Regions from separate parts of the Pseudomonas orientalis genome, predicted to be linked through region 1. Evidence: predicted binding sites of a transcription regulator. Region 1 holds the regulator's gene; each other region holds the start of a gene.
What was found. Region 1 encodes sigma-54, which starts transcription at its own class of promoters, with help from an activator protein. Its sites were predicted from a motif close to ANTGGCATNNANNTTGCTNT; they were not measured.

Region 1 (10,765 bases):
CTCGCCATCGAGGCGGGCACCACCGGTAATAATCAATTTATCCATAAGAATCTCGACGCCTTGGGGGCTCAGGTGCGCTCGGCCCAGGCCGCGCGGCTGAAAAATTTCATAGTGACCGCATGGATGCTGCCATCGGTGATCCATGGGTTCAAATGGGCATAGATCTGCTGCTGACGCTTGACCGGGCTCAACGCCGCCAGTTCATCGCTAATCACGTTCAGCTGGAAATTGCAGCCTTCGCCTTCAACTTCAACAGTCGTTTCCGGCAGCTTTCCTTCAAGGAAGCTCTTAACTTCTAGGGCCTGCATGCTCAACCTCTATCGGCGCCCAGTGCGCACGGGTCGCACATCATACAAAAAAGCCCCGCGCCTGCGAACCCCGCATAGCAGGACTCTGACGGGGGGCTTTCGTGATAAATGTGTATTAAGGGTGTGCCAACAGCTCGGTCAGGCCGGAAACCTCGGCAATCTCGCGCATGTCTTCAGGCAACGCACGGATACTCAGCGGCTTTTTTGCCGCTTGCGCATCGCGCATGAAGCACAGCAGCAACGACAGACCGACGCTGCTGGACTTGGTCACCGCCGAGCAATCGACCACCAGCGCAGGCGCGCTGCTGGCTTCGATCAGTGCCTGACCCTGCTTGCGCAGGTCAGGCCCGGTACGGTAATCCAGCACACCGCTGAGCAACAACTCGCCGGCGCCGCCGATACGAACAGCCGACTCGGTCATTGTGCTGGCTTCTCGGCGGCTTTATCGGTTTCTTCCTTGGCCTTGGCCACTTCACCGGCCCAGCCATCAATGGTCTTGTCCAGGTTGTTGCCATTGCGCTGCATTGCGTCGGCGAACTGGTCGCGGAACAGCTTGCCGATATTGATGCCGTTGATGATCACGTTGCGCAGTTTCCACTCGCCGTTGACCTTCTCCAGCGTGTACTGCACAGGGTACACAGCGCCATTGTTGCCCTTGACGCTCATGTTGACGCTGGTGCGGTCACCCGACTCATCACCGGCCGGAGCCACGGTAATGCCCTGGTTGTTGTATTCAAGCAAGGCGTTGCCGTAGAACTGGAACAGGCCGCGCTTGAAGTTTTCCTGGAAGCGCTGCATCTGCGCAGGTGTAGCCTTGCGCGAATACTTGACGGTCATGATGCTGCGGGAAATGCCTTCGGCATCCACCACCGGACCGACAATGCTGTTGAGCGCGTTGTAGAACTGGCTCGGGTCCTGTTTGTACTTTTCCTTGTTGGCCGACAGATCGGCCAGCATTTTGTTGGTGGTGTCCTGCACCAGTTCGTGGGCGGAACCGGCTGCGTTGGCCATCAATGGCAGCGCTGCAAGCAGCACCAGAAGGCCGCGTCGCAAGGTAGAGATCATGAACAGATTCCTCATTTGGCGTCTTTATTGACCGTGTTGAGCAGGAATTTACCGATCAAGTCTTCAAGTACCAACGACGACTGTGTGTCGTGGATTGTCGAGCCATCCTTGAGCAGGGCTGTTTCCCCGCCAACGCTGAGACCGATGTACTTCTCGCCCAGCAGACCCGCAGTGAGGATAGATGCCGTGGAGTCAGTCGGCAGATTATCTACCTTCTTGTCCAGTTGCATCGTCACTCGCCCGGTGAAGCTGTCGCGATCCAGATCGATTGCCGTGACCTTGCCGACGGTTACGCCAGCCATGGTCACTTTAGCTCTGACCGTCAAACCGGCGATATTGTCGAAGTACGCATAAAGTTTATAAGTGTCGGCGGTGGGGCTGGCCGACAGGCCACTGACCCGCAGGGCCAGCAACAGTAAAGCCAGGATGCCAGCCAGCAAGAAAAGGCCGACACCGATCTCCACAGTGCGGTTTTGCATCAGAAATCTCCAAACATCAAGGCGGTCAAAATGAAGTCAAGGCCCAGTACCGCCAGCGAGGCGTACACAACGGTCTTGGTGGTGGCGCGACTGATCCCTTCTGAAGTGGGCTCACAGTCATAGCCTTGGAATACGGCGATCCAGGTCACTACAAAGGCGAAGACGATGCTCTTTATGATGCCGTTGAGCACGTCGCCCGTGAAGGTCACGCTGTTTTGCATGTTGGCCCAGTAGGAACCGTCATAGACGCCCAACCAGTCCACCGCCACCCAGGAGCCGCCCCAGATCCCGACCACGCTGAAGATCATCGCCAGCAGCGGCAGGGAAATGAAGCCGGCCCACAGGCGCGGGGCAACAATGTATTTGAGCGGGTCCACGCCGATCATTTCCAGGCTGGACAGCTGTTCGGTGGACTTCATGTTGCCGATTTCAGCGGTCAGTGCCGAACCGGCACGTCCGGCGAACAGCAAGGCGGTCACCACCGGCCCCAGTTCACGCAACAGCGTCAGGGCGACCATCTGCCCTACCGCCTGCTCGGAACCGTAGCTGGACAGAATATTGAAGCCTTGCAGCGCCAGCACCATGCCGATGAACACCCCGGAGACGACGATGATCACCAGGGACATCACGCCGACCGCATGCAACTGCTTGAGCAGCAAGCCAAAGCCGCCGCCGATGCCGCCGCGGCCGAGCAAGGCGTGGAACAGGAAAATGGTCGAACGCCCGAGGACTTCGACGATGTCGATGCCCGAGCGACCGAAAAGGCGAACCTTCTCGATAATAGATGTTTTGCGCATCAGCGCTTCCCCAGAAGATCTGCGCGGTAGTCCGCTGCCGGAAAGTGAAAAGGCACCGGGCCATCGGGATCGCCGGTCATGAATTGGCGAATGCGCGGATTATCGGCGTTCATCAGCTCTTCCGGCGTCCCCTGTCCCAGCACCTGGCCATCACCCACTACATAGAGGTAGTCAGCGATGCTCGCGGTTTCAGCCAGGTCGTGGGACACCACGATGCTGGTGATGCCCAATGCGTCGTTGAGCAGACGGATCAGGCGCACCAGCACGCCCATGGCGATCGGGTCCTGGCCCACGAAAGGCTCGTCATACATGAGGATCTGCGGGTCCAGTGCGATGGCTCGCGCCAGCGCGACACGGCGCTTCATGCCGCCGGACAATTCGTCAGGCATCAGGTCGATGGCCCCGCGAAGCCCTACGGCCTGCAGTTTCAGCAACACGATGTCCCGAATCATCTCATCGGACAGTTGGGTGTGCACCCGCAGCGGGAACGCGACGTTCTCGAAAACATCGAGGTCGGTAAACAGCGCGCCGCTCTGGAACAGAACCCCCATGTGCTTGCGTGCATCGAACAGATCGCTGCGCGACAGTGTCGGCAGGTTCTGGCCGTTGACCCACACTTCGCCGGCACTGGGGCGCAATTGCATGCCCATCAGGCGCAACAAGGTGGTCTTGCCGCAACCGGAAGGCCCCATGATGCCCGTGACTTTTCCGCGAGGAATGCGAATATCGACGTTATTGAAGATGCTGCGCGTACCGCGCTTGAAGGAAAGGCCCTTCAGCTCGACCGCGTAGGCGTTATCGGCACTCATCTAATCTCCTTGGGATGCAGCCTTTCACTCAGACACCATGTATGCGGCTTTCGTTTGCCGCGGATGCGCAAATGTTTGCGCCATGGGTTGGGCGGACCGAACTGGCCGCGAACTATATCACTGCTGATACAGCGCCCCCAAGGCCGGAACAGTGCTTGTTCAGATTCAGGACAGTGAAAAAACTCAGCGCGCAGTGATAATTGAGACGAATCAGGCAGACCTTCGGAATAAAGCCTGACGAACTTGCGTGAGGGAATTGATCATTACCGCTATAATCGCCGACTTTTCGTCAGGCTATACGATTTCAGACATGAGCCAATCCAGCGACCTTATCCAATCCGCACAACGCACCATCCGCCTCGAGCTGGAAGCCGTAGAAGGTTTGCTGGCCCATATCGACGCAGATTTCGTACGCGCCTGCGAGATGATTCTGGCCAGCAAGGGCCGCGTTGTCGTGGTTGGCATGGGCAAGTCCGGCCACATCGGCAACAAGATCGCCGCCACACTGGCAAGCACCGGCACCACGGCGTTCTTCGTGCACCCGGCCGAAGCCAGCCATGGCGATATGGGCATGATCACGCGGGATGACGTGATTCTGGCACTGTCCAACTCCGGCACCACCAATGAAATCGTGACCCTGCTGCCGTTGATCAAGCGCCTGGGCATCAAGCTGATCAGCGTCACCGGCAACCCGGATTCGACGCTGGCCAAGGCTGCCGAAGTGAACCTGAACGTTCATGTCGCCCATGAAGCCTGCCCGCTGAACCTGGCGCCCACCTCCTCCACGACCGCCGCGCTGGTCATGGGCGACGCCCTGGCGGTGGCATTGCTGGAAGCCCGCGGGTTCACGGCTGAAGATTTCGCCTTTTCCCACCCCGGTGGCGCCCTGGGCCGTCGCTTGCTGCTGAAGGTGGAGAACGTCATGCATGCGGGCGATGAATTGCCCCATGTCCAACGCGGCACCCTGCTCAAGGATGCGCTGATGGAAATGACCCGCAAGGGCCTGGGCATGACCGTGATCCTGGAAGCCGACGAGCGACTGGCCGGCGTGTTTACCGACGGTGATTTGCGTCGCACCCTGGACCGCACCATCGACATCCACACCGCAACCATTGATGCCGTGATGACGCCCCATGGCAAGACCGCTCGCCCCGAGATGCTCGCGGCCGAGGCCTTGAAAATCATGGAAGACCACAAGATCGGCGCGCTGGTGGTGGTCGATGACAACGACCGCCCGATCGGCGCCCTGAACATGCACGACTTGTTGCGTGCGGGAGTGATGTAAATGACCAGCGACCTGTTGCAACGCGGTAAAAACATCAAGTTGGCGATATTCGACGTCGATGGCGTGCTGACCGATGGCCGCCTGTACTTTCTCGAAGACGGCAGCGAATTCAAGACGTTCAACACGCTCGACGGCCAGGGCATCAAGATGTTGATGGCCGCAGGCGTGCAAACCGCGATTATCAGTGGTCGAAAGACTCCCGTTGTGGAACGCCGCGCACAAAACCTGGGGATTGCTCACCTGTATCAGGGCCGCGAGGATAAACTGGTGGTACTGGACGAGCTTCTTGGCCAACTCGACCTAAGCTATGAACAGGTCGCCTATCTGGGTGACGACCTGCCTGACCTGCCGGTGATCCGCCGGGTGGGCCTGGGCATGGCCGTCGCCAATGCCGCAGCGTTTGTGCGTGAACACGCCCATGGCATAACCACCGCCCGTGGCGGCGAAGGTGCCGCCCGCGAGTTCTGCGAATTGATCCTGCGTGCCCAGGGCAGTCTTGAAGCGGCCCACGCCGCCTACCTATAGAGCCTTATATGCTGAGCAAAAAGATTCGCAACTTCCTGTTATTCGGGGTCATCGCCGCGCTGTTTCTCGCGGTGGGCTACTGGAATATCAGCCCGGAGCGCTTTCTCGACAAACCTGTCGTGCAGGTTGACGAAAGCATCATCGATAACTTTGCCACCAACACCCACACCGTGCAGTTCCTGCCCGATGGCAAGGTGCAGTACGTGCTGGCCTCCGACAAGGTCGAGCGTTTGAAAGCCTCGGAAGTCAGCCTGCTGACCAATCCGGACCTGAACCTCTACCGGGGCACCGAACTGCCATGGCATGTCACCAGCCTGCGTGGCGAGGTCAATCCGGACGGCACTCAAATCGAACTGATCGATTCGGTACGCGTCGCACGTACAGACGCGCAGAACCGTGACACCATCATTACCAGCAGTCGCATGACGGTATTCCCACAACAGCAATATGCGCAGACCGAGCAAGACGTTAGAATCGACGGCGCTGGCGGTGTATCGACTGGCAAGGGAATGAAAGCGTATTTGAAAGAAAGCAGGATACACCTGCTATCGAACGTAAGAGGACAGTATGAGGCTCGTTAAAACCCTCCCTATTTTGCTCGGTCTGGGCGCAGCACTGGGAAGCGTGAGCGCCTGGGCTCTGCCGAACGATAGCCAGCAACCGATCCACATCTCGGCTGACGATGCGCAGCTGGATGACAAACAAGGCGTCGCGACCTATACCGGTGGCGTGATCATCACCCAGGGCTCGATGAAGATCACCGGCAACACGGTGACCCTGACGCGTACCCAGGCCGGCGATATCGATGTCGTGACCTCGGTGGGCAACCTGGCTTACTTCGAACAGAAGCAAAAGGCAGAAGATCCGGGCCCGATGAAAGGCTATGGCAAGACCATTCAATACCATGCCCAGCAAAATCGCATCGTACTGATTGACCAGGCCAAGGTGCTCAGTGCCGACGGCAACTCGACCGAAGGCGAGAAGATCGTCTACAACACCAAGACCCAGGTCGCCCAGGCGGGTCGCGCCAATGGCAACAAGGTCACCGCGCCTCGCCCACGTATCGACATGGTCATCCAGCCGAAGAAGAAGGCCGAGTAATGGCAACGTTGAAAGCCCAGCATCTGGCCAAGGCCTATAAAAGCCGCCAGGTGGTACGCGATGTGAGCCTGTCGATCGACAGCGGCCAGATCGTCGGCTTGCTCGGCCCCAATGGCGCCGGCAAGACTACCTGCTTCTATATGATCGTCGGGCTGGTCCAGGCGGACCAGGGCCGCGTATTGATCGACGACCTTGACGTCAGCCACCAGCCCATGCACGGCCGTGCGCGCGCAGGTATCGGCTATCTTCCCCAGGAGGCGTCGATCTTTCGCAAACTGTCGGTAGCCGACAACATCATGGCGATCCTCGAGACCCGCAAGGAGCTTGATCGCGACGGTCGCCGCAAGGAGCTGGAAAGCCTGCTGCAGGAATTCCACATCAACCATATTCGCGACAACCTGGGCATGAGCCTGTCCGGTGGTGAGCGTCGCCGTGTGGAGATCGCCCGCGCCCTGGCGACCGCCCCCAAGTTCATCCTGCTGGACGAACCCTTTGCCGGTGTTGACCCGATCTCGGTAGGCGATATCAAGCAGATCATTCATCACCTCAAGGCCAAGGGCATCGGTGTGCTGATCACCGACCACAACGTGCGTGAAACCCTGGATATCTGCGAAACCGCTTACATCGTCAACGATGGGCAATTGATCGCCGAAGGAGATTCCGCGACGATCCTGGCCAACGAACTGGTGAAAGAAGTTTACCTGGGTCACGAGTTCCGCCTGTAAACACGGTGCTATCGGGCCATTCGCGAGAGTGCGAGCGAGTCAATAAGAACCTCGGTTTTTTTATTGTTACCGCGCTCTAGGCAAAGGCCCCGATATCAGGCATATAATTTGCTTATGTTTGGCGCTCACGCGCCCTGTCGTGGATGGCGCATTGCGCCGGCGAATAAGGTGTTAAGCCCCTGCCATGAAACCATCGCTAGTCCTGAGAATGGGCCAGCAGCTGACGATGACACCGCAGCTGCAACAGGCCATCCGCCTGCTCCAATTGTCGACCCTGGACCTGCAACAGGAAATCCAGGAGGCCCTGGAGTCCAATCCGATGCTCGAACGCCAGGAAGAAGGCGACGACTTCGACAACACAGACCCTTTGGCCGACAACATCGAGCAAAAGCCCAATCCCGACGTACAGGAACCGTCCTATCAGGAAACCGCGCCGACGGTGGATAACCTCGAGGACGGCGAATGGAACGAACGCATTCCCAACGAGCTTCCCGTGGATACCGCCTGGGAAGACGTCTACCAGACCAGCGCCAGCAGCCTGCCCAGCAACGATGATGACGAATGGGACTTCACCACCCGCACATCGGTCGGCGAGAGCCTGCAGAGCCACCTGCTGTGGCAACTGAACCTGGCGCCGATGTCCGACACCGATCGCCTGATCGCGGTCACCCTGATCGATTGCATCAATAACCAGGGTTACCTGGATGAGACGCTCGAAGAAATTCTTGAGGCGTTCGACCCGGAGCTGGATATCGAGCTGGACGAGATCGAAGCCGTCCTGCACCGCATCCAGCAATTCGAGCCCGCCGGGATTGGTGCCCGCACGCTCAGCGAGTGCCTGTTGCTGCAACTGCGCCAATTGCCGGCCAAGACACCTTGGCTGGCTGAAGCCAAGCGCCTGGTCAGCGACTACATCGACCTGCTGGGCAGCCGCGACTACAGCCAGTTGATGCGTCGCATGAAGCTCAAGGAAGACGAGCTGCGCCAGGTCATCGAGCTGGTTCAGAGCCTCAACCCTCGTCCAGGCTCGCAGATCGAATCCAGCGAAGCCGAGTATGTCGTGCCTGATGTGATCGTGCGCAAGGACAACGAGCGCTGGCTGGTAGAGCTGAACCAGGAATCGGTACCGCGCCTGCGGGTCAACCCGCAATACGCCGGTTTCGTGCGCCGCGCCGATACCAGCGCCGACAACACGTTCATGCGCAACCAGTTGCAGGAAGCGCGCTGGTTCATCAAGAGCCTGCAAAGCCGCAACGAAACCCTGATGAAAGTCGCCACCCAGATTGTCGAGCACCAGCGCGGCTTCCTGGAATATGGTGACGAAGCCATGAAACCGCTGGTGCTGCATGACATCGCCGAGGCGGTGGGCATGCACGAGTCGACGATTTCACGGGTAACCACGCAAAAATTCATGCATACCCCACGGGGTATTTATGAGCTGAAATACTTTTTCTCCAGCCACGTAAGCACCTCCGAAGGCGGCGAATGCTCGTCCACGGCGATCCGCGCGATCATCAAAAAACTGGTTGCCGCGGAAAATCAGAAAAAGCCGTTGAGTGACAGCAAGATCGCTGGTTTACTGGAGGCACAAGGCATTCAGGTCGCCCGTCGAACCGTCGCCAAGTACCGCGAGTCCCTTGGGATCGCGCCTTCCAGCGAGCGTAAGCGTTTGATGTGACGGGCGGGGCACAGCGTTCCAGTGGCAGGCGCCTTTCGCCTGCCGCTTTATGCACTGGCAACGAAGGAGAAGCTGTATGCAAGTCAACATCAGTGGACACCACGTAGAAGTCACCCCTCCAATGCGCGAATACGTCGAGCAGAAGCTGAAGAAGCTTGAAGGACATTTCGACAAGATCACCAACGTGCAGGTCATCATGAAGGTCGATAAGCTTCAGCAGAAAATCGAAGCGACCCTGCAGATACCCGGTGGCGAAGTGGTTGCTAATGCCGAACATGAAGACATGTATGCATCGATCGACTTGCTCACCGACAAGCTTGACCGCCAACTCAAAAAGCATAAGGAAAAGAATCTGCACCTGATGCAAGGTACAGGTCGTTAACCCTCCCCCATGATCCAACTTGAAACCATCCTGACCCCCGGCCGTTCCCTCGTGAACGTGCCGGGCGGCAGCAAGAAGAAAGCCCTCGAACAAATTGCCAACCTGATCAGCAGCCAAGTGCCTGAGCTGGAGATGCAAGATGTCTTCGAGGCGCTGATTGCCCGTGAAAAACTCGGCTCGACCGGTTTTGGCAACGGCATCGCCATTCCCCACTGCCGCCTCAAAGGCTGCGAAACACCGGTCAGCGCTCTGCTGCACCTGGATCACCCTATCGATTTCGATGCCATCGACGGCGCTCCGGTCGACCTGCTGTTCGTTCTGCTGGTCCCGCAAGCCGCCACCGATGCCCACCTGGAGCTGCTCCGGCAGATCGCCAGCATGCTCGACCGCAAGGAAGTGCGCGATAAATTGCGCAGCGCCAGCAGTAACGAGGCGCTGTATCAGGTCGTCCTGGATGAGCAAAGCGGGCAGTAATCATGCGTTTGATCATCGTCAGCGGCCGTTCCGGGTCGGGTAAGAGCACTGCCCTCAATGTTCTTGAAGACAGCGGCTTCTATTGCATCGACAACCTGCCCGCCGGCTTGCTGCCGGAATTGGCGGAACGCGCCCTGATCCACACCGAGTTGGCGCAACCGCTGGTCGCCGTGTCGATCGACGCCCGCAACCTGCCCAGTCACCTCTCGCGGTTCCCCGAACTGCTCGAGGAAGTGCGCGCCAAGCATATTCATTGCGACGTGCTGTACCTGGACGCCGACGAAGAGACCCTGCTCAAGCGGTTCTCCGAAACCCGCCGACGCCACCCGCTCAGCAGCGCCAACCGCTCCCTGGCCGAAGCCATTGAGGACGAGACCAAACTGCTGGGGCCGATCATCGATCTGGCTGACCTCAAGATCAACACCACCAACCTGAACCTGTACCAACTGCGCGATGCGATCAAGCTGCGGTTGCTGAACCAGCCGGAGCCTGGTACGGCGTTTCTGGTCGAGTCGTTCGGCTTCAAGCGTGGCATGCCGGTGGATGCCGACCTGGTGTTCGACGTGCGCTGCCTGCCCAATCCGTATTGGAAGCCGGAGTTGCGTGACCAGTCCGGCCTTGACCAGCCCGTGATCGACTACCTGGCGGCACAAGCGGATGTGGAAGAGATGTTCCAGGATATCTCCACCTACCTGCTCAAATGGTTACCACGCTTTGCCGCAAGCAACCGCGCCTATGTCACCATTGCCATCGGCTGTACCGGCGGCCACCACCGTTCCGTCTACCTGACAGAGCGACTGGGCCAGGTGCTGCAACAAACCCTCAAGAATGTCCAGGTTCGCCACCGCGACCTTAGCTGAAAGGAACACCACTGCGATGCCGGCTCGGGAAATTGAAATCATCAACAAGCTGGGCTTGCACGCCCGCGCATCAGCCAAGTTTGTCGGTGTCGCCGGGCAGTTCCCCTGCCAGATCCGCGCCGGGCGCACACCGGAATCGATGGTCGACGGCAAAAGCATCATGGCGATGATGATGCTCGCCGCAGGCAAGGGCACGAAAATCCATCTGAAAACCGAGGGTGAACAGGAGCAGGAAGCGATGGACGCGTTGGTCGCGTTGATCAACAACTACTTCGAC
Region 2 (10,765 bases), 2.4 Mb from region 1:
CAACTTGCCGTTGATCGGAGCCTTGAGCTTTTCGCCACCCAGTTCAATATTGACCAACTGCGCCAACTTCAGGGCCGCGCGGAATGCATCACGACGCTGATGATAGACCACCTCGCTGGGCATGCTGCCCCTGTAGATACGGTGACCGTCCTTCTCGCTGATGCTCAGCGTGCCATTACTGTCCCAGGCAACCCTAACGCCATCATGGAAACCTTCGATGCGGAACGGTTCGCCATTTTCGAGGTGACGCTCACCGTCACGCGGAATCATCTCGTCCAGTACCAGCGTCTTGCTGTCTTTGTCGATATCTACAAGATAGCTTTGGAAGCGTTGGCTGCGCTCATGGAACGTGATGATCAACGGATCATGGCTGTCTTGAAGCATTCGCAGAGTGCTGGCGATTTCCAGAGGCGTGGTAAGAACCTTTGGCGGCTGCGGCGCATCTTCCGCATTGAGGGTGTTGAACACAGTTGTTCCATCTCCAGGCAAAATACGACTACACGCAAGAACCGGCATTTTGCCAGTATGTGGCGCACCTTGGATAGGCCGCGCTGTAAAGCGGTGTCAGGCTTGGCTGCGGGTACTTGGCTTGACCAGGCGTGAAGTGGAACCTTGGGCGTTATACAGAGCTGGGGGCTCACCGCCGTGAAGAATACGTAACTGGTTGGCCGTGGTGGCTTGCTGAAGCTGGATAGACTGGCCGTTGAGCAGGTTGGCTTCCTGGCACAGGGTGAGCAGCTCATTGAGTGCTTTGCTTTGCGTCAGCAACTGATCGCCGACCGAGGAATGACTTGCCAGCTGTGCCAGGCCGTCGTGATCGGCGGGCAGGCCCAGGCTGATGAGAATCTCGCTGCGCTTCTTGCCATGCTGTTCGAGCAGCACAATCAGTGACTGTTTGCGCGCGAGTATTTCTTCGAGCAAAGGCATGTCCCGACCATACAAGGCCAGGGACTCTTCTTTAAGCAGCTCGAGCAATTGTTGCGTCGGCGCCAGATCATCAATGATCAGTTGAAGCAAATGTTCGTCGTGGTGCATGGCTGGCCTTGGGTTTTAAGCGTCCAGAAGCCCAGCGCAGGCCTTTGCCTAGCGCTCGGCTTCGAAGTTAAGCAGCTTGCTGGCTACGCGGTTGCTGTCGACTGTATAAGTGCCATCGGCGATGGCCTGTTTCAACTCGGCCACGCGGGCTTTGTTCACAATCGGCTGATCGCGCAGCGAGTCAGTGACTTTCTGCAACTGTTGAGCCTCATTGCTCAGGTGTACCGACTCCCCACTTTGACTGGCACCCGCCTGTTCTGTCTTGGTCGGCAGGGGCTGGGACTTGGCTTCTACGTTTTCCTTGCCGGCGGTACGCGTAGTGCCTGACGTCGTCGGGGTGTTATTTAAACGGCTGAAATCGATGACCATGATCAAAAAACCTCTGGGTATTTGGACGCTTGCCATGTTTTCGGCAATACCCGGACAAACTTTAGGCGCGAATGACAATAAATCTCCGCACGGGACATTCCATGCACAGTGTAGGAAAACCTGGCGTCCCGTACCAGTAATCTATAACGCCACCTCGACTTGACCTGGAGCTGTCACCCGCGCCTTTATCACACGGTTGGAGTTGAGGTTCTTGACGCGGATCTGTTCGCTCATGCCGCCGTTGGACAGCGCTTCCCCCGGCATTCTTACGTTCAACCCGCCGCTGCTGGCGGATATCACTACCTGGTCACCTTTGCGAATGACTTCAGCCTGCTCCAGATGAACCAGGGTAATCACCTGATCGGTGACCACTGGTCGGGTGAGCCGCTGCCCGATCGCCTGGTCCAGGGAGGTCAGGTAACCCTGATTGATCAGGCTGATATCCCGTTCACGCAGTGCGACATCGTCATCGCCAATGATGCCCGTGCGCTTCAACGGTCGCGCCACCACGACAACGTCGCGAAACAATTTGACTTGAGCCGGCACAAAAACAGTCCAGGGCGAGGCGCCTTCACAACGTACTTTAACGGTCACACGGCCGATGGGCTGGGCCGGGCTTTCCAGGGTGGCTGTCAATTCCTTGTCACACATCGGCATACGCAGGCGCGGGTCCAACTGGTTGACCTGGATTTCATAGCGCCCCGGTGTCTGGGTGGTCTCCAGATAATCTTCTACAGTGTATTCAAGAAAGCCTTGGGTGACGCCGATAAGTAGATCAGGCAGGGTGACGTTGTCGGCGCGAGTGGTGACGCTCGCGCTCCAGACAAGCAGCGCCACTGCGGCGCAGAGCAATCTGCGATACTTTGGGCGGCAAGCGCGTCGGGAAACTGTCGTTTTAATATCCATAGCCAACCAAATAGCAAAGCTCGTGCCGTTTAGTGTTGGGTACGCATCGTACCTCTGGGATTTAGGAGTCTGGGCATGGCAGGTGTAATGGATTCAGTAAACCAGCGCACACAGCTGGTAGGGCAGAATCGCCTGGAGTTGTTGCTTTTTCGCCTGGACGGCAAACAGCTGTACGGGATCAACGTATTTAAAGTGCGTGAAGTGCTGCAGTGTCCCAAGCTGACGATCATGCCCAAGTCCAGTCCGGTGGTGTGTGGCGTAGCCAATATACGTGGCGCGACCATCCCCATTCTTGACTTGGCAATGGCCACCGGCTCCGCGGGTTTGCAAGACCGCGAGAGCCCGTTCGTGATCATTACCGAGTACAACACCAAGACCCAAGGGTTCCTGGTGCGCTCGGTGGAACGTATCGTCAACATGAACTGGGAAGAGATCCATCCGCCGCCCAAGGGCACCGGCCGCGATCACTACCTGACGGCTGTGACGCGGGTGGATAACCAGCTGGTGGAAATCATCGACGTGGAGAAAATCCTCGCCGAGGTCGCGCCCACTTCGGAAACTATTTCCGTTGGGGTAGTCGATGCCGAGACGGCGCACAAGGCGGTGTCCCTGCGCGTGTTGACCGTGGACGACTCCTCGGTTGCGCGCAAGCAGGTCACGCGTTGCCTGCAAACCGTCGGCGTTGAGGTGGTCGCCCTCAATGACGGCCGCCAAGCCCTGGATTATTTGCGCAAGTTGGTGGACGAGGGCAAGAAGCCGGAAGAAGAATTCCTGATGATGATTTCCGATATTGAAATGCCGGAAATGGACGGATACACCCTCACGGCTGAAATACGCAGCGATCCACGCATGCAAAAATTGCACATCATCCTGCATACTTCGTTGTCGGGGGTATTCAACCAGGCCATGGTCAAGAAGGTCGGTGCGGATGACTTCCTGGCCAAGTTCCGGCCTGATGACCTCGCATCCCGGGTAGTCGACCGGATCAAGGCAGCAGATCACAGCTAAGGGGCATTTCCCCTGGCGGTCACACGATTTAAGAGGCGGTATCAGTGTCTACGGGTAATTTGGATTTCGAACAGTTCCGGGTCTTCCTGGAAAAAGCCTGTGGCATATTGCTCGGTGAAAACAAGCAGTACCTGGTATCCAGCCGTCTCAACAAGCTCATGGAGCAGCAGGGCATCAAGTCCCTCGGTGAGTTGGTCCAGCGGATCCAGGGGCAGCCGCGCAGCGGACTCAAGGAGATGGTGGTCGATGCCATGACCACCAACGAAACCCTGTGGTTTCGCGATACCTACCCCTTTGAGGTGCTCAAGAACAAAGTGCTGCCGGAAGCCATCAAGGCCAGCCCGGGCCAGCGCCTGCGTATCTGGTCGGCGGCATGCTCCTCGGGGCAGGAACCGTACTCGATCTCCATGTCCATCGACGAATTCGAACGGACCAACATGGGCCAGTTGAAAGCCGGTGCGCAAATTGTGGCGACGGACCTGTCCGGCAGCATGCTCACCAATTGCAAGACCGGTGAGTACGACAGCCTGGCGCTGGGCCGAGGATTGTCCCAGGAACGCCTGCAGCGCTACTTTGACCCGAAAGGGGCAGGGCGCTGGGCGATCAAGGCACCGATCAAGAACCGCGTCGAGTTCCGCTCGTTCAATTTGCTCGACAGCTACGCCAGCCTGGGCAAGTTCGACATGGTGTTCTGCCGCAACGTGCTGATCTACTTCTCGGCCGAAGTGAAGAAGGACATCCTCTTGCGCATTCATGGCACGCTCAAGCGCGGAGGGTATCTGTTCCTCGGCGCTTCCGAAGCCTTGAACGGCTTGCCGGATCACTACCAGATGGTGCAGTGCAGCCCTGGAATCATCTACCAGGCCAAATAACAAAGTTTGCGCGGTAAAAATGTGGGAGGGGGCTTCCTCCCGATAGCGGTGTGTCATGTCATGAATAGTTGACTGACCCACCGCCATCGGGGGCAAGCCCCCTCCCACATTTGTTTCGCGGCAATTTCAACGGGAGCGGCAATCCTTCCATTGCCGCTTTACTGGCGCCACGCGGAAAGCACTTGCCGCTTTTCTGGCATTGCCACCGGCAATTCCCCCGTAAGCCCTTGATATATGGGGCTTGAGCACATTGGCATGCACCTTGCTATAACCCTGCTAACGAATAGCAGGTCAGCCTAAAGGTTTCCGCCATGAGCATCAGCTTCGATAAAGCGCTCGGTATCCACGAACAAGCCCTGGGCTTCCGCGCCCAGCGTGCCGAAGTCCTGGCTAACAACATTGCCAACGCCGACACCCCGAACTACAAGGCTCGGGACCTGGATTTCTCCGCCGTGCTCGCCGCACAGCAGGACAAAACCAAAAACGGCACCTTCGCCTTGAACATGACGAACAACCGTCATATCGAAGCGCAAGGCCTGAGCAGTGGTGATGAGTCGCTGTTGTACCGCACGCCGATGCAACCGTCGATCGACCAGAACACCGTTGATGCTCAACTGGAACAATCGAACTACGCCGAAAACTCGGTGAACTTCCAGGCCAGCTTTACCCTGCTCAACAGCAAATTCAAAGGGCTGATGTCAGCCCTGCGTGGAGAATAAGCCATGTCCCTGTCCAGTGTTTTCAATATTGCCGGCAGTGGCATGAGCGCGCAGACCACGCGCTTGAACACCGTCGCCAGTAACATCGCCAACGCCGAGACCGTGTCTTCGAGCATTGACCAGACTTACCGTGCCCGTCATCCAGTGTTTGCCACCATGTTCCAGGGCGGCCAGAGCGGCGGCAGTGATTCGCTGTTCCAGAACCAGGATGCCGCAGGGCAAGGCGTGCAGGTGCTCGGTGTGGTCGAAGACCAGAGCAACCTCGAAGCGCGTTACGAGCCTAACCATCCGGCCGCGAACGAAAAGGGTTATGTCTACTACCCCAACGTCAACGTGGTCGAGGAAATGGCCGACATGATCTCCGCCAGCCGTTCGTTCCAGACCAACGCGGAAATGATGAACACCGCCAAAACCATGATGCAGAAGGTCCTGACCCTGGGTCAGTGATAAGGGGCGCCAAATAATGGCCATCGTTGATACCTCGAACAACTCGGCAGTTCAGGACCTGTTCAATTCCAAGGTCAAGGACGCGTCAAACAATGTAGCGAATGTTTCCAAGGCCGCCACCGGCAACCAGGCGTTGGGCAAGGATGCATTCCTGCAACTGCTGGTCACCCAGCTGAAAAATCAGAACCCGTTGTCGCCACAGGATAACGGTGCGTTCGTGGCCCAGTTGGCGCAGTTCAGCAGCCTGGAAGGCATCAACACCCTGAACGACTCGGTAAACAACATCTCCAGCAACTTCAGCTCTTCGCAGGCGCTGCAGGCTTCGTCGCTGGTGGGACGTTCGATCATCACCCAGACCGACAAGGCACTGGTCGATACCAGCAAGAGCATGACCGGCTCGGTGGCGGTGACGGCGGCGACGGGCAACGTCTCGGTCAAGATCACCGACAAGGACGGCAATGTGGTGCGCACCCTCGATATGGGCGCCCAGAGTGCGGGTTCGTCGGACTTTATCTGGGATGGCAAGAACGACAACGGTGAGGTCGCTCCAGCAGGTACTTACACCTTCGCGGCCTCCACCAAGAACGACAAGGGCGACGCGGTGGCCCTGGCCACTTCGCTGCCGGCAACAGTGACCAGCGTGACGCTGAGCAAGACCGGCGGCGAAATGCTGCTCAACCTTGCAGGCGGCATGGGCAGCGTCAAGCTGTCGCAAATTCAGACTATCGGTACATAGAGCCGGCTAACGACGGCAGAGGGAGAGAAACATGTCTTTTAATATCGGCCTTAGCGGCCTCTATGCGGCCAACAAACAACTGGACGTGACCGGCAACAACATCGCCAACGTGGCGACCACGGGCTTCAAATCGTCCCGTGCGGAATTCGCGGACATCTACGCGGCGTCCAAACTGGGCACCGGGCAGAACAGCATCGGCAATGGCGTGAACCTGGCGGCGGTGTCGCAGCAATTCACCCAGGGCGACGTGAATGGCAGCGGCGGCATTCTGGACATGGCGATCCAGGGCGGCGGCTTCTTCGTGCAGAAGGGCAGCGACGGTTCGCTGGAGTACACCCGCAGCGGTGCCTTCCGTGCCGACAAGGACGGCTACATCACCAACAACACCGGTACCTCGCGCCTGCAAGGCTACGCGGCGGATGATGACGGAAAAATCATCAAAGGCGGTCTGACCGATCTGCAACTGAACCTGACGAACCTGCCGCCGAAGGCCTCCACCAAAGTGGACTCCACCAGTAACCTGAACTCTTCGGAGCCAGTGATTGATCAAACCGCCAAGCCGTTCGATCCCACCAAGACCGATACCTTCACCACGCAATACAGCACCACCTTGTACGATTCCCAGGGCAATGCGCACCCGATGGTCCAGTACCTGGTGAAAACCGACGGCAACAAGTGGAATGCCTACACCCTGATCGACGGCCGCAACCCTGATGGTTCGGCTCCGACGGGCACCCCATCGACGGCACCGGTGCCGTCGACCCTGACCTTCGATGGCGCGGGCAAGCTCACCAGTGTGGTGACCAGTGGTGTATCCGATAAGACCCTCACCGTTGCCGGCTGGGTTCCGGGCACAGTGACCAATGGTGTGTGGAAGGCCAACGGTGCGGATGCCAACCCGGGTGGGGTTACCGTCAACATGGCCAACATTACCCAGTACAACTCGGCCACCTACCGTAACCCGCCGGTCACCGACGGCTATGCCACCGGCCAGATCACCGGCCTGAAGATCGACGGCAGCGGCGTGATGTTCGCCACCTTCAGCAACCAGCAGAGCAAGGCCATCGGCCAGATCTCGCTGGCCAGCTTCAACAACGAACAAGGCCTGCAACCTGCCGGCAGCACCACCTGGAAAGAGACCTTCGCTTCGGGCCAACCGGGTTACGACACCCCGCAAGCCGGTACCCTGGGCTCGATCGTGGCCAACTCTCTGGAGAACTCCAACGTCAACCTGACCAATGAGTTGGTGGACCTGATCAAGGCCCAGAGCAACTACCAGGCGAACGCCAAGACCATCTCCACCCAGAGCACCATCATGCAGACGATCATTCAGATGACGTGATGCGCTGGCACTCCACAGAAAGCCCCTCGTAAGAGGGGCTTTTTTGTGCCCGTAGGAAAAGCGCTGGCGACATATAGGGTTACGCGCAGACATGCGCCGCACGGAACGCGGCATGCCCGCCTTGCCACTGATCGGTTCATAGCCGAGAGGTTCAGCAATCAAAGGAGGCGGGGATATGTGGGGTACGGGTGTTTTCTCGGTCGATAGCAATCGAGTAGGGCCGATACCAGGCATGGTTCCGGATCAGTCGAAGCCGTTAGCGCCTGATGCCGACAAGACAGCGGTTAAAACCTTGCTCAACCAGCTGTTTGAGGCACAGCAGTCGGGCAAGACGCAGACGATTCAGGATACGCGCGACAAGTTGAATGCGCTGCGTAAGAAGTTGGGGGATGAGAAGTTCAAGGAGATTCTTGAGCAGCTCAAGAGCGATGTCAGTGAAGCCTGGTGGGCTTGGTTGAAGGCGCTCTTTCCAGAATTGTTTGCGGATGAAGATGGCCCCTCTCCCGCTCCTTCTCCTACGCCGCCAGGTGGTGGTGGTGGTGGTGGTGGTGGTGGTGGTGGTGGTGGCGTGAATCGAGCGGATTTTGGCCCTGCTGAATCGATGAGTAACTTGCCGATCACCAGCGGCGCTAGCCATTTTGACTATAAAGTAGATAACAGCAATCCTGGCGTTGCACCCAAAAATATCTGGAGTGGCTTCAGCCAAGGCTTCACCGGAAATTGTGTCACCGTTTCAGCAATAAAGGCTGCAATGCAGCAGTTCGGCCAAAAACCTACCGATGTGTTTAAAAGTGTAGCGGAGGCGGGTAATGGTTGGGATGTGGTGATGCGAGATGGTGTGCAGGTCCATGTATCCAAAGACGAACTGAAGCAGGCCGCCCGTTTCGCTAATTTCAGAGGCGATGATGCCTCGATGATGACTGATGCGAACTTCATGTATGCCGCAAGTGCCAAGCGGGCGCAGAAGGAAGGGAATGACGGCAAGACCAACCTCAGCTTTTATGAAGCAATGCGCACTCTCAATGATGGAGAGGTGGCTCGTGAAGGTCTGGATCGTTTAGGGCTGCGTGGGCTATATCGGCAAGGCACTCATGCTGATTTCGCCAATGGAAAAATAGGCACTGTGGAATATAAAAACCATTCCATGGCAGTTATCGGTAATCGGGTCGAGCTAGGGGGAGGGCGCGGCGGGGTTCCGGAGCCTGGCATAGTCAGTGTATTTATATAAGCAGTCAAAAGAAAAACCCCGGTAAATCCATTTAAAGCCTGGAGTTACCGGGGTTTTTCATTTGCCTTTAGGCGCTAGCAAGCTCTGCGGCCTATTGGCAAGCCTCACAATCGGGCTCGTCAATCGCACAAGCCTTCGGCACTGGCGCCGGACCGGCCGGAGCGGCGAGTACCGAATCATCACCGTGGTTGCCGCTGGATACAGCGTTCAGCTTGCCGGTGTTGATGGTCGACTTCTCGGTGCTGGTCGCGGCCAGGGCACGCAGGTAATAAGTGGTTTTCAGGCCACGGTACCACGCCATGCGGTAGGTCACGTCGAGCTTCTTGCCCGAAGCGCCGGCAATGTAGAGGTTCAGGGACTGTGCCTGGTCGATCCACTTCTGACGACGGCTGGCGGCGTCAACGATCCACTTGGTGTCCACTTCGAACGCGGTCGCATAGAGCTCTTTGAGTTCCTGCGGGATGCGCTCGATCTGCTGCACCGAACCGTCGTAGTACTTGAGGTCGTTGATCATCACCGAGTCCCACAGGCCGCGGGCTTTCAGGTCGCGGACCAGGTACGGGTTGATCACGGTGAACTCGCCCGACAGGTTCGATTTCACATACAGGTTCTGGTAGGTCGGTTCGATCGACTGCGACACGCCGGTGATGTTGGCGATGGTCGCGGTCGGTGCGATGGCCATGATGTTGGAGTTACGAATACCTTTCTGCACACGGGCACGTACCGGCGCCCAGTCCAGGGATTCGTTGAGGTCAACGTCGATGTACTTCTGGCCACGCTGTTCGATCAGGATCTGTTGCGAGTCCAGCGGCAGGATGCCCTTGGACCACAGCGAACCCTGGAACGTCTCGTAGGCACCGCGCTCGTCGGCCAGATCGCAGGAAGCCTGGATCGCGTAGTAGCTGACCGCTTCCATGGACTTGTCGGCGAACTCGACGGCGGCATCGGAACCGTAAGGAATGTGCTGCAGGTACAAGGCGTCCTGGAAGCCCATGATGCCCAGGCCGACCGGACGGTGCTTGAAGTTGGAGTTCTGCGCCTGCGGCACCGAGTAGTAGTTGATGTCGATCACGTTATCGAGCATGCGTACGGCGGTGTTGACGGTGCGTTCCAGCTTGGCGGTGTCCAGCTTGCCGTTGACGATGTGGTTCGGCAGGTTGATCGAGCCGAGGTTGCAAACGGCGATCTCGTCCTTGTTGGTGTTCAAGGTGATCTCGGTGCACAGGTTCGAGCTGTGCACCACGCCCACGTGCTGCTGCGGGCTGCGCAGGTTGCACGGGTCCTTGAAGGTCAGCCATGGGTGGCCGGTTTCGAACAGCATCGACAGCATCTTGCGCCACAGGTCTTTGGCCTGGATGGTCTTGAACAGCTTAATCTTGCCTGGGTACTGAGCCAGCGCTTCGTAGTACTCGTAGCGCTCCTCGAAGGCCTTGCCGGTCAGGTCGTGCAGGTCCGGGACTTCGGACGGCGAGAACAGGGTCCACTGGCCGTCATCGAAGACACGCTTCATGAACAGGTCAGGGATCCAGTTGGCGGTGTTCATGTCGTGGGTACGACGACGATCATCACCGGTGTTCTTGCGCAGCTCGATGAACTCTTCGATGTCCATGTGCCAGGTTTCCAGGTAGGCACACACAGCGCCTTTGCGCTTGCCACCCTGGTTCACGGCAACGGCGGTGTCGTTCACCACTTTCAGGAACGGCACAACGCCCTGGGATTTACCATTGGTGCCCTTGATGTACGAACCCAGTGCACGCACCGGGGTCCAGTCGTTGCCCAGGCCACCGGCGAATTTGGACAACATGGCGTTGTCGTGGATCGCGTGGTAGATGCCCGACAGGTCATCCGGCACGGTGGTCAGGTAGCAGCTGGACAGTTGTGGACGCAGGGTGCCGGCGTTGAACAGGGTCGGGGTCGACGACATGTAGTCGAAGGACGACAACAGGTTGTAGAACTCGATCGCACGGTCTTCCTTGTGCTTCTCTTCGATCGCCAGGCCCATGGCCACGCGCATGAAGAACACTTGCGGCAGTTCGAAGCGGATCCCGTCCTTGTGGATGAAGTAACGGTCGTACAGGGTTTGCAGGCCCAGGTAAGTGAACT
Region 3 (10,765 bases), 1.9 Mb from region 1:
GGACGAAGCGCATAACCTGGTCGAGCGCGCCCGTTCGATGTACAGCGCCAGCCTCGATCAGTACAGCCTCAAGACGGTCCGCGACAGCGCCCCCGAGCCGCTGAAAAAGCCCTTGCAGCGCCTGAACCGAGAGTGGAATGCACTGCACAAGGACCAGCTCGCGCCGTATCAGGCGTACGCGGCCAAACCCGACAAGCTGCTCCAGGCCCTGAGCCTGTGTGCCAGCGCGATGGGCGATTACTTCAACGACCATCCCGAAGCCCTCAATGGCGACCTGCAAGCCTTCTACTTTGAAGCGCTGCAGTTTTCCAAGGTGTCCGAGCTTTTTAACGAACACTTCATCTTCGATATCAGCAAGCGTCAATTCAGTGCCAAGCGCAGCAGCTCGACCCTGTGCCTGCGCAATGTGGTGCCGGCCGAATTCATCCGGCCCCGGTTGACGGCCGCGCGCAGCAGCGTGCTGTTTTCCGCGACCCTGAGCCCGCGCCACTACTACGCCGACTTGCTCGGGCTGCCGGCGGACACCGCCTGGGTCGACGTCGAGTCGCCATTCAAGGCCGAGCAATTGCAGGTGAGCATTGTCGAGCGCATCTCCACGCGCTTCGTGCACCGCCAGGCATCGCTGGAACCCATCGTGGAGTTGATCGCCCGGCAGTTCGCCGAGCAACCCGGCAACTACCTCGCGTTTTTCTCCAGTTTCGATTACCTGCAACAAGTGGCGCAGCTGCTGGCCGAGCGGCATCCGCAGATCGCGCTGTGGTTGCAATCGCGTGGCATGGCCGAGGCTGAACGCCAGGCCTTTCTGGACCAGTTCACCGTGCACAGCCAGGGCGTGGGTTTCGCCGTGCTCGGCGGCGCCTTTGGCGAAGGCATCGATTTGCCCGGCGCGCGCCTGATCGGGGCGTTTATCGCCACCCTGGGCCTGCCGCAGCTCAATCCGGTGAATGAACAGATCAAAGCACGCATGGGCGCGATCTTTGGCGCGGGCTATGACTACACCTATTTGTATCCCGGTATCCAGAAAGTGGTGCAGGCGGCGGGGAGGGTGATTCGCAGCCAGCACGACCGGGGCTTGGTGATGTTGATCGATGATCGCTTTGGTGAGGCGCGGGTGAGGCAGTTGCTGCCCAAATGGTGGTCGCCAACGACCTGAGGGACTCATCGCCATTCAGATGTGGGAGGGCTTGCCCTGATACCCGCTGTAGGAGCGAGCTTGCTCGCGAAAAACTCACCGGCACCGCGTTCATTCAGGAAGCACGCGTTATCGTTGACGTTTTTCGCGAGCAAGCTCGCTCCTACAGACGGCGGTACTGGGTTGAGTGTCAGACCACTTCCAGATAGGAGCTTTGTATCGCCCGCGCCAGGTCGCGCACGGTGTCGATAAAGTCGGTCAGCCGGGTGTGCAGCCCGTCTTCCAGAATTTCATCGATCCCGGTGTATCTGAGGCGCGCTTCGAACTCGGCCGCCAGGCGCTGGGCCGTGCGCCCGTAACTGCCGGGCAGGTCGGCGAGGATGTGGTTCAACTCTTCGATGCACGCATGCAGCGAGCGCGGCACGTCGCTGCGCAACAGCAGCAACTCGGATACCGAGCGGGCATTCAGGGCATTCGGATACAGCTCGGTATAGGCTTCAAACGAGGACAGCGCTCGCAGCAGCGCGCTCCACTGGTAATAGCCGCGTGCCGACACGTCGCTGACTTCTTCGGACTCTTCACCAAACATTTCATAACGCGCATCCAGCAGGCGCAGGGTGTTGTCCGCACGTTCGACGAAGGTGCCCAGGCGAATGAATCGATAGGCGTCATTGCGCATGATGGTGCCGGAGGTTGCGCCGCGAAACAGGTGCGAGCGTTGCTTGACCCAGTCACAGAAATGGCTGATGCCATGCCGCGCCAGGCCACCGGCGGCGATGCTGCGCATTTCCAGCCAGGTAGCGTTGAGGTTTTCCCACATGTCGGCGGTGATGCGCCCGCGCACCGCATGGGCATTGCCCCGGGCCGCGCGCAGGCAGTTGTAGATACTGGCCGGGTTTTCTTCATCCAGGGCGAAGAAGTGCAGCATGCGTTCGGCGTCCAGTTGCTGATGGCGCTCAAGGTAGCTGTCCAGGGTGCCGCTGCAAAGCAGCGACATTGCCAGTTCATCGAGCCCATCGCTGCGCCCGGCGTGGGGCATCAACGACAGCGAATAACTGACCTCCAGCATGCGCGCCAGGTTCTCGGCGCGTTCCAGGTAACGGGACATCCAGTACAGATCTGCGGCGGTTCTACTCAACATATTCAGCCCTCCACCACCCAGGTGTCCTTGGTTCCGCCGCCTTGCGACGAATTGACGATCAGCGAGCCTTCTTTGAGCGCTACACGGGTCAGGCCGCCGGGCACCAGGCGGGTTTCCTTGCCCGAGAGCACGAACGGGCGCAGGTCGATATGCCGCGGCGCGATGCCGTTTTCGACGAAGGTCGGGCAGGTGGACAGGCTCAGGGTCGGCTGAGCGATGTAGGCATGGGGCCGCGCCTTGATGCGCTGGCGAAAGTCTTCGATCTCGGCAGTGGTGGAAGCCGGGCCCACCAGCATGCCGTAGCCGCCCGAACCCTGGGTTTCCTTGACCACCAGTTGCGCCAGATTGGCCAGCACATGGGACAGTTCATCAGGCTTGCGGCACTGGAAGGTGGGCACGTTCTGCAGGACGGGTTCTTCGTCCAGGTAGAAGCGGATCATTTCCGGTACATACGGGTAGATCGACTTGTCGTCAGCCACGCCGGTGCCGATGGCGTTGGCCAGTACCACATTGCCCGCGCAGTAAGCGGCGACCAGGCCGGGCACGCCGAGCATCGAATCGGGGTTGAACGCCTGCGGGTCGAGGAACGCGTCATCGATGCGCCGGTAGATCACATCCACCGCCTTGGGGCCGTCGGTGGTGCGCATGAACACCTTGAGGTCATGCACGAACAGGTCGGCGCCTTCCACCAGTTCCACACCCATTTCCCGGGCCAGGAAGGCATGCTCGAAGAAGGCACTGTTGAAGCGCCCTGGGGTGAGTACGACGACGTTGGGGTTGTCCAGCCGGCTGGCGCTTTTCAGGGTCTTGAGCAGCAGGTTGGGGTAGTGGTCCACCGGCGCGATGCGCTGCCGGGCGAACACTTCCGGGAACAGGCGCATCATCATCTTGCGGTCTTCGAGCATGTAGCTCACGCCGCTGGGGGTGCGCAGGTTGTCTTCGAGGACGTAGTAGGTGCCGTCGCCGTCGCGCACCAGGTCGACGCCGGAAATGTGCGAGTAGATGTCGCGGTGCAGGTCCAGGCCGACCATTGCCTTCTGATAGCCCTCATTGCCCAGCACCTGGTCTGCGGGGATGATTCCGGCCTTGATGATGCGCTGGTCGTGGTAGATATCGGCGAGAAACATGTTCAACGCGGTGACCCGCTGGATACAGCCGCGCTCGATCACGCGCCATTCGCTGGCCGGAATGCTGCGCGGGATGATGTCGAAGGGGATCAGGCGCTCGGTGTCTTGCTCGTCGCCGTACAGGGTGAAGGTGATCCCGGCGCGGTGGAACAGCAAATCCGCTTCACGGCGACGCTGGGCCAGCAGTTCCGGCGGCGTATTGGCCAGCCAGCGGGAGAAATCCTGATAATGCGCACGGCAGGCGCCGTCTGCGTCATTCATTTCATCGAAGAAAGATCGAGCCATTCCAGTACCTTGTCAGTGCCCAGCCTTGCCTGGTTGGCAGCTTGCTTGGGGGCACTGCCGCTAAAAAACGCTTTTTTTATGAGCCTGTGGCTGACGGTGCCAACAGGCCTGGTCCTTATGTTCTTATGGAGTCGGCTCTGGGTCGGGGGGTAACGAATGCTCCTGTTTACCGGCGGATGAATGGATTAAGCAAGGCGTGTGCCGGAACGGCCGTCAATACCGGTAAATCCTCTGTAGGAGCGAGCTTGCTCGCGAAGAACTCAAGAGCAATGTGTTTAACGGGGTTGGCGCGTCATCGTTGACGATCTTCGCGAGCAAGCTCGCTCCTACTGGGAGCGCAGGGTGCCTTGATTTGGTGCGCGACGAACTTGAACTTCGCCGCGGGCCGCTTCTTCTAATGAGTCTTGAAACTTGATGGAGCCCCGTCGTGCCTAGAATCATTTCGCCCAACACGCCGGAAGCGGCGTTGACCGACCACAGCGAGCACAATGCCAAGATCTTCGGTTCGCCCAAGGACCGGCTCGACTTCTATCGTCGCGAGATCCAGTACGAAACCAGCATCCTGGCCAACCGCACCGACGCCTACCTCACCGCACAGTCATTCCTGGTCATCGCCTTTGTCTCCGGGATGGGCAACCTGAACCCGGAGTGGGGCAAGTTGTTCACCCTGGTGGTGCCGGTGATTCTCGCCGCTTTGGGAATTCTCAGCTCACTCAACGCCTGGCCGGGCATCCGCGCCGCCTACGAGATCATCGATCACTGGCACTACAAGCAAAGCGAGCTGCTGCGCAGTGAGCCGGTGATGGGCATGGCCTACGATGAGTCGCCGTTGTTTTCCGAAAGGGAGTCGACCCACAAGGGCTATCGCAAGTCGCTGCTGTTTTCCATGCGGGCGCCGTGGTTGTTCATGGGGTTCTGGCTGGTGTTGGGCTTCTATGCCTTCTACATCCAGGTCGATAACCCGTTGCGCTGAGCAATCAGACGGAACTTCGCCCATCAACGCAGCGCCTTAGCTTTACGGGGTACAAATTCCCCACAGGCCTGCAAAGAGGTGCGCCATGACCATAGATAACGATCCCCAGACCACTGACCGCAATGACCCGGCGATAGACATTGGCGAGCCGGCCCCCGGCACCGCCGCCGATGCCCCCAAGGATCCGACGCCAACCACCGACCCGAAGGCCAAGGAAAACGACTACAGCCCGGACTTCAAGCCTGAGCCTGAGCACAAGCCTGAAACCGATGCCGATATCGACACCCAAGGCGGTTAGAGGAGACAGTCATGTCTAAAGAAGTGGACGAAGAACTCAACGATCCGGGCAACGAAGACCCGGGCTCATTGATGGACGATGCCGAGGTGCCGCTCAACGATCTGGATGAAGCGGCGGATGTCGGCAACACCGAAGATCAGGACTGATCCGGCGGCGGGCCGGAGGGATCGCTGAGCTTGAAGTAGAGGTCTTCTTCAGGCGGACCGTCCAGCGATACCTCCTGGCCCACCACGCGGTTATCCATCAGGGTCTGCGCCTGGTGCCGACTGATATTGACCACGGTGCTGCGCTTGCCGGTCACCACATACACCACATCCACGCCCTGGCCGGCCAATTGCGCCAGGTAATCGGCGCGCGGCAGGTCTTCGCCCAGTTCGTATTGGCGTTGCTCGCGCACAGTCACACCACCGGCCTGCGCCAGGAACTGTTGCGAATAGCCCAGGCGCTGGCGTTCCTCACACAATCGTTGACCTATCTCTTTCATCTGCTGACTCGCGCTGTCGATACTGAACGTTTGAAACCCTGGCGCGGCGCAGGATTCAATTTTTTTGCGCGGCCCGGCGTTCGTACCACACCAGCATCGGCTGGGTACTCAGGCCATGCACCATCACACTCAACGCAATCACCGAGAGGGTCAGGTTCACGGCCACGGCGCTGCTGGTGCCGATCAGCCCGTGGTTCAGCGCATAGAACAGGTAGTAGATGCTGCCGATTCCGCGAATGCCGAACCAACTGACCAGGCTGCGTTGCCGACGATTCATCAGGCTGCCCCAAGGCATGGCGAACACGCTGACCGGGCGAATCACACAAAACAGCAACGCGGCCACCGCCAGCGCACGCCAATCCCAGTGGCTGACCAGCACGATGCCCAGCACGGTCACCAGGAACACCTCCATCGAGCGTTCCACCAGGCTGCCAAAGGCCAGCATATCGCCCATCATCACGCCGGCCGCGATCTGGGTGTCCTGCAATTGGCTGACATCACCGTGCAGGGCCTGCTCCGGCTCGATTTCCAGGTGGCCCACCACCGGCTGCGCCAGATGCTCGGCGGGTGTCTGGGCATAACCGGTGGATTTGAACTCCGCCTGGCGCAGCCCCAGGCCCGCCGCGAACACCGACAGGAAGCCATAGCCGCCGATGGCTTCCGCGCTCACATAGGCCAGGGCGATCAGCGCCAGCGTCAGGTAGTCATTGGGTGACAAGGTACTGTCGGCATTGATCAGGCGCAGGCGCAAAGTCACACGCCCGATGCCACGGCCCATCCAGTATCCCGTCAACAGCCCGGCCGGCACCGCCCACAGCAGGTTTTTCAACACCCAGCCGCCGAACCAGTCGCCATCGAAACCGCCGTGCTGCATGAACATCAGGCCGAAGATGACAAAGGGAAAGGCGGTACCGTCGTTCAAACCGGCTTCGCCGGACAGGCCGAACCGCAGCGGGTCGTAGTCCTGGGCATTGTTGACCTGAACCAGGCCGGCCAGCACCGGGTCGGTGGGCGCCAGCATCGCGCCCACCAGCAGCGACACCCCCCACGACAACTCGAACAGATAATGCAGCGCCAGGCAGGTGCCGAGGATGGTCAGCAGCATCACCGGCCCGGCCATGCCAAAGGCGATGCGCCAGGTGCGGTGCCTGAGCGGCAGGCGCAGTTTCAAACCGCTGACGAACAGCGAGAACAGCACCGCCACTTCCGTGATGTGCTCCATCCAGCGAGCGGAGCCCTTGACGTCCAGGTGCAACAGGTCCACGCCCAAAGGGCCGATGGCGACCCCCAGCAGCAGGCACACCGCCGAGGTGGTCACCGGCATCCAGCGCAGGTAGGAGGAGGTAAGGGCGAGGGTGAGCAATACAGCGCCCAGTACGGCCAACCATAAAATGAACGTCATTGTGCGAGTACCCGGGCGTGATTCATGGGCGTTGGAGGGCTCTGGCCGGGTGCGGGTTCAAACAATCAGAGCCCGGTGCAAGTATTGGTTAACACATGGGCCGGATTTTCTTGATCAAGATTGACCACGCAATGCACCGAAGGCGCGCTGCACGCGTGCGACTGGATCTTTTTACATGGACAGGTACTCATCATGGCGGGCATTTCCCCCACCCTTACGGATACTCGGCTGCCACTTCCCAATCCCGACCACCCATCAGATGCTGGCGCTCCGCCGGTTTTGCCCAGTGAGCAGGCCGCTCCCCGCAGCGCCGCGAAAACACCTCTGGGTCATTTGGCTGGGGCATTGTCGTGGCCGATTCCCCCGGATGCAGACGAACAACGGCGCTTGCGTCTGATCACCCTCAACCACGCTCACCATCTGGGCGATCAGCCGCTCGTGATGCAAACTCGAGGCGGCGTACTGGAGTTCCTGCGCTATCACCAACCGCTGCCGGCAGAGGTTGGCAATGACCCCGCCAGAATAATCGAAACGCTGGTGGACTCGCCCCAGGGCCAACTGATGGGCAAGGCTCTGCAGCAGCGCCTTCAGGGCATCGGCAACCCCACGGATTATCTGCTGGCCGGCATCACCCTCCAGATGGACCCGGAGTCGATCGGCAATCCCCATCGCCACAAAATAGCTGGCTTCGATCTGTCCAACGAGCACTACTGGGGCCTGCACCCGTGCGACCTGGTGAAGGGGCTCGCCCATCACTTGAGCGCCGAAGGCAAAACCAGCGCCGGCCTTGCGGACGTCGGGGCTTACCTGTTGCTGGCCAGGTCGGCGCCGCAGTTTCTGATCAACGATATTCCGGCGACAGTCAAAGTCGGCAGCCACGCCTGGGCAAGCCTGACCATCGCAGCAATGACGATCGAGGCCCAGATCCCTGGAAAAGTCCCTGGAATGGCCTTTGCCGATGTCATGAGCACGGCCGACAACGCCCGTGCAGCGGCCCCCGCGATAACCCAAGCCGTTGGAATGGCGACGTTGCTCGATTGGGGCGTTACCCACGGGGTGCTGACGAAAAGAAACAACGACGACTATCTCTTCGCACAACTCCAATCTGTGCAGGTCACGTTTAACGCACAGCTTCAAGTCCGGCTCTCTGCCTCCAGCGCGCTGGACAAGGAACTGCCCACGCGCGCGGGCATCGCCCGGGAGAAACTGATCGAACGTTTTGGTGATTTGGGCAACTTTTTCGAGGAGAAAATCTTCAGCACGGATCAACGCCTGGGGGCTTCCGAGCAAACGGGACTTGGGGGGAGCCATTCTCTATTGGATATCGCCATGATGGACTGGCCCAATCCCAGACCCTTCAAAGTGGACGCCCTCGCCAGCTCACTCAAGGTCGATGATGTGCACACCGTGCTGGCGGCATTGAATGCCAACCCCCGGTTTGGCGTGCGGGAGGCATTTGAAACGCGCTTTAACCGCGCAATTGAGCAGAAAAAATCCGCTGTCACTACTACGGTCAGGCACTTGATCGCTCAACTGCCCTTGGAAGACCGGAAAAACGTCGAGTTCGGCACTATCAGCTTTTTTCAAGAAGGCTCCTATGTCATCGGTGGGGGATTTACCGACAGAACCCCTGGCCCGAACAAACCGGGGTTGCTGGTCAAAACCCAGCGTGACGGCGCTCTCACCCAAGCCTATGAAATCAACTTCAACAAGGGCACGATAGAACGCACGGCCTTATCCAGAGCGAAAAACCAAGAGTTACGTACGGCTAATCGGGTTTCCACCACCAAAACGTTCATACCCCGTGACGCGGCTGATTTCGCGCGCGCAACCGTTGCAAACGACTTGCCTCCCAACAGCTTCGACAGTCAGCGGTCCCGCCGGGTGGGTGAGGCCTTTGTCGAACACCTTGAACTCGACGACCCTGCCATCAAGGAGCAGGCTCGCGGGCAGACCACTCTGGACAAACTCCAGGGCGGACCCAAACCCCTGAGTGAGTTTTTGTTGAACCTGGTCCCCTTCAAATCCGCCATCGTCAATTTTCAGAAGGGCGATTATGGCGACGGGGCGCTTGATCTCGCATTGGATGTATTCGGCTTCCTCACTGCAGGTGTCGCCGTTGCGGGAAAATTGATCAAGATCGGGCGTTCTGCCCTGGCCACCGGCGCCAAGGCGTTAAGGGCGGCCAATGTGATTGGCGTCGCGAGCATCGAGATGCTCAACCCCGTCAGTGGGTTGGGAGGGATAGCCAGTCTTGTGGGCAGCGGTGGCCTTTATCTGTTCTCCAAAGGCGCCAAGGTCGTCAACCGGCTCAGGGGCGCCTCCGGCAGTTACGACGTGCTCAAGGCAGTCAGCAAAGAGTATGACGCCGCAGCACTCGGTTCCCTGAACGTTGCCGGCCAGGCGGTGGAAGGCGGTGCCGTGCTCAAGAATGGCCATTGGTATGCGTTCGATGCCGACACGATGCGACCGTATGGCAGCCCGCTTGAAGCGTTCAAGGTCGAAACCCGGGCTATCGCCGGCGAAGTGGACATTGCCCACCTCGATGAGCTGAGTGAGTTGAGCCACGAGCTGTTTGGGCACTTCAAAGTGCCAGACACCCGCATCGCGGGGCTGACACGCAACAGCCAGGGCGTATACGTAGCGACCGATGGGCACCTGTCGCATATATGCCATGTCGACAGCAGCGGCGAAATGGCGGTGTATGAGGTGCGGCAGGTAACTCGAACGCAGGACGGCGTTGTGCAGGCGCGGGTGTACCACAACAACCGGCAGACCGAGTTGCTGGTCCAGCATGTGCAGGGTGACGAATGGCGACGCCTGGGCGCGCCCGGGGGCGGGCAGATCACGGCTGAGCATTTGCGGGCCTGGGAGGCGTTGTCTCCAGAGCAACAGGCAAGCGTCACTCGCAAGGGCTTTGCCAAAAAGAATCATCTTCCCCAAAAAACCTTTGAGTACTACGTGAAGCCTGACGGGCAGTTGAGCTCCACCGGCGTGATCGTGCGTGATCGCCCCGCCGTTACATCCCCCATCAAGGTGAACGAAACGCATCTGCGCGATTGGCAAAACATGACACAAGTAGAGCGTGACGAAATGACCTTGGACGGATTTATCGGTCTTCATAATCTTCGGCCGACGACGATCAGGTCGTATGTGCGTCACAATGGCACCCTGACGAGCAAGGGTGATGCGCTGGTCCAGGCGGCCGATCCCACCAGAAGTAACCAGATAGCCGATGATCATTTACGTCAGTGGGATGAGCTTTTCGCGCAGGTGGACAACCTATTGACGTCAGAGCAGTTCGCGACCCAGCGAGGGCTCAACCCACGTAGCTGGGCAAGGCTCGTTAACGCCGATGGTTCGTTGACGCAGGACGGCGCGAGGCGTTTGGAGCGGGCACGACAGGCCAGCGCAATTCAGGCCTCAACCCCCATGGCTGATCATTTGCGCCAATGGCAGGTGCTGCCCCATGAACAACAGCAAAGCCTTACCCGAGAGGGTTTTGCCCGACAGAAAAACATCCACCCGACAGTTTTTGAGCGCTACGTGCAACCCGATGGTCAACTGACCGCTACCGGCGTGGCGGCGCGCGACCGGGCGCCCAACACGCCCTTCCATAAGGTGACTGAAACCCACCTCAGTGCCTGGCAGAATTTGTCACAGTCTGAGCGTGACGCCTTGACCTTCAAAGGGTTTTCCGAGCTTTATCATATCAATCCAAATACGTTCAAAACCCATGTGCGGCAAAACGGTACCTTGAGTCCAATCGGCATGGATTTGCAGGGCAGGACGACCGGTGTCGTCTTCAATACGATTACCGATGACCATTTTCGTCAGTGGAAAGCGCATGCCGAAAACTTGGATAACCGGGTCACGCAAGCGCAGTTCATAACTGATAACAGACTCAATTCAGCTATCTGGAG

Region 2: a site for sigma-54 is predicted at 4,440-4,459, ahead of flgB (flagellar basal body rod protein FlgB). Genes of this name have one in related genera too.
Region 3: a site for sigma-54 is predicted at 3,872-3,891, ahead of MRY17_RS13000 (circularly permuted type 2 ATP-grasp protein). Genes of this name have one in related genera too.

Annotation. Positions count from the first base shown of each region.
Region 1 covers NZ_CP094351.1:981,254-992,018, reverse strand. The annotation lists gene murA (UDP-N-acetylglucosamine 1-carboxyvinyltransferase) at 1-45, opposite strand, end outside; gene MRY17_RS04310 (BolA family protein) at 69-308, opposite strand; gene MRY17_RS04305 (STAS domain-containing protein) at 424-729, opposite strand; gene MRY17_RS04300 (MlaC/ttg2D family ABC transporter substrate-binding protein) at 726-1,373, opposite strand; gene mlaD (outer membrane lipid asymmetry maintenance protein MlaD) at 1,385-1,852, opposite strand; gene mlaE (lipid asymmetry maintenance ABC transporter permease subunit MlaE) at 1,852-2,649, opposite strand; gene MRY17_RS04285 (ATP-binding cassette domain-containing protein) at 2,649-3,458, opposite strand; gene MRY17_RS04280 (KpsF/GutQ family sugar-phosphate isomerase) at 3,769-4,743, shown strand; gene MRY17_RS04275 (KdsC family phosphatase) at 4,744-5,268, shown strand; gene lptC (LPS export ABC transporter periplasmic protein LptC) at 5,277-5,849, shown strand; gene lptA (lipopolysaccharide transport periplasmic protein LptA) at 5,836-6,369, shown strand; gene lptB (LPS export ABC transporter ATP-binding protein) at 6,369-7,094, shown strand; gene MRY17_RS04255 (RNA polymerase factor sigma-54) at 7,279-8,772, shown strand; gene hpf (ribosome hibernation-promoting factor, HPF/YfiA family) at 8,849-9,154, shown strand; gene ptsN (PTS IIA-like nitrogen regulatory protein PtsN) at 9,164-9,628, shown strand; gene rapZ (RNase adapter RapZ) at 9,631-10,488, shown strand; gene MRY17_RS04235 (HPr family phosphocarrier protein) at 10,505-10,765, shown strand, end outside.
Region 2 covers NZ_CP094351.1:4,368,925-4,379,689, reverse strand. The annotation lists gene MRY17_RS19435 (flagellar brake protein) at 1-468, opposite strand, end outside; gene MRY17_RS19430 (flagella synthesis protein FlgN) at 565-1,035, opposite strand; gene flgM (flagellar biosynthesis anti-sigma factor FlgM) at 1,084-1,404, opposite strand; gene flgA (flagellar basal body P-ring formation chaperone FlgA) at 1,546-2,310, opposite strand; gene MRY17_RS19415 (chemotaxis protein CheV) at 2,386-3,318, shown strand; gene cheR (protein-glutamate O-methyltransferase CheR) at 3,363-4,190, shown strand; gene flgB (flagellar basal body rod protein FlgB) at 4,502-4,909, shown strand; gene flgC (flagellar basal body rod protein FlgC) at 4,913-5,356, shown strand; gene flgD (flagellar hook assembly protein FlgD) at 5,373-6,092, shown strand; gene flgE (flagellar hook protein FlgE) at 6,124-7,434, shown strand; gene MRY17_RS19385 (hypothetical protein) at 7,610-8,662, shown strand; gene MRY17_RS19380 (ribonucleoside-diphosphate reductase subunit alpha) at 8,754-10,765, opposite strand, start outside.
Region 3 covers NZ_CP094351.1:2,927,708-2,938,472, reverse strand. The annotation lists gene MRY17_RS13010 (ATP-dependent DNA helicase) at 1-1,153, shown strand, start outside; gene MRY17_RS13005 (alpha-E domain-containing protein) at 1,323-2,273, opposite strand; gene MRY17_RS13000 (circularly permuted type 2 ATP-grasp protein) at 2,276-3,685, opposite strand; gene MRY17_RS12995 (hypothetical protein) at 4,113-4,658, shown strand; gene MRY17_RS12990 (hypothetical protein) at 4,744-4,956, shown strand; gene MRY17_RS26425 (hypothetical protein) at 4,968-5,102, shown strand; gene MRY17_RS12985 (helix-turn-helix domain-containing protein) at 5,093-5,440, opposite strand; gene MRY17_RS12980 (cation:proton antiporter) at 5,496-6,842, opposite strand; gene MRY17_RS12975 (SET domain-containing protein-lysine N-methyltransferase) at 6,963-10,765, shown strand, end outside.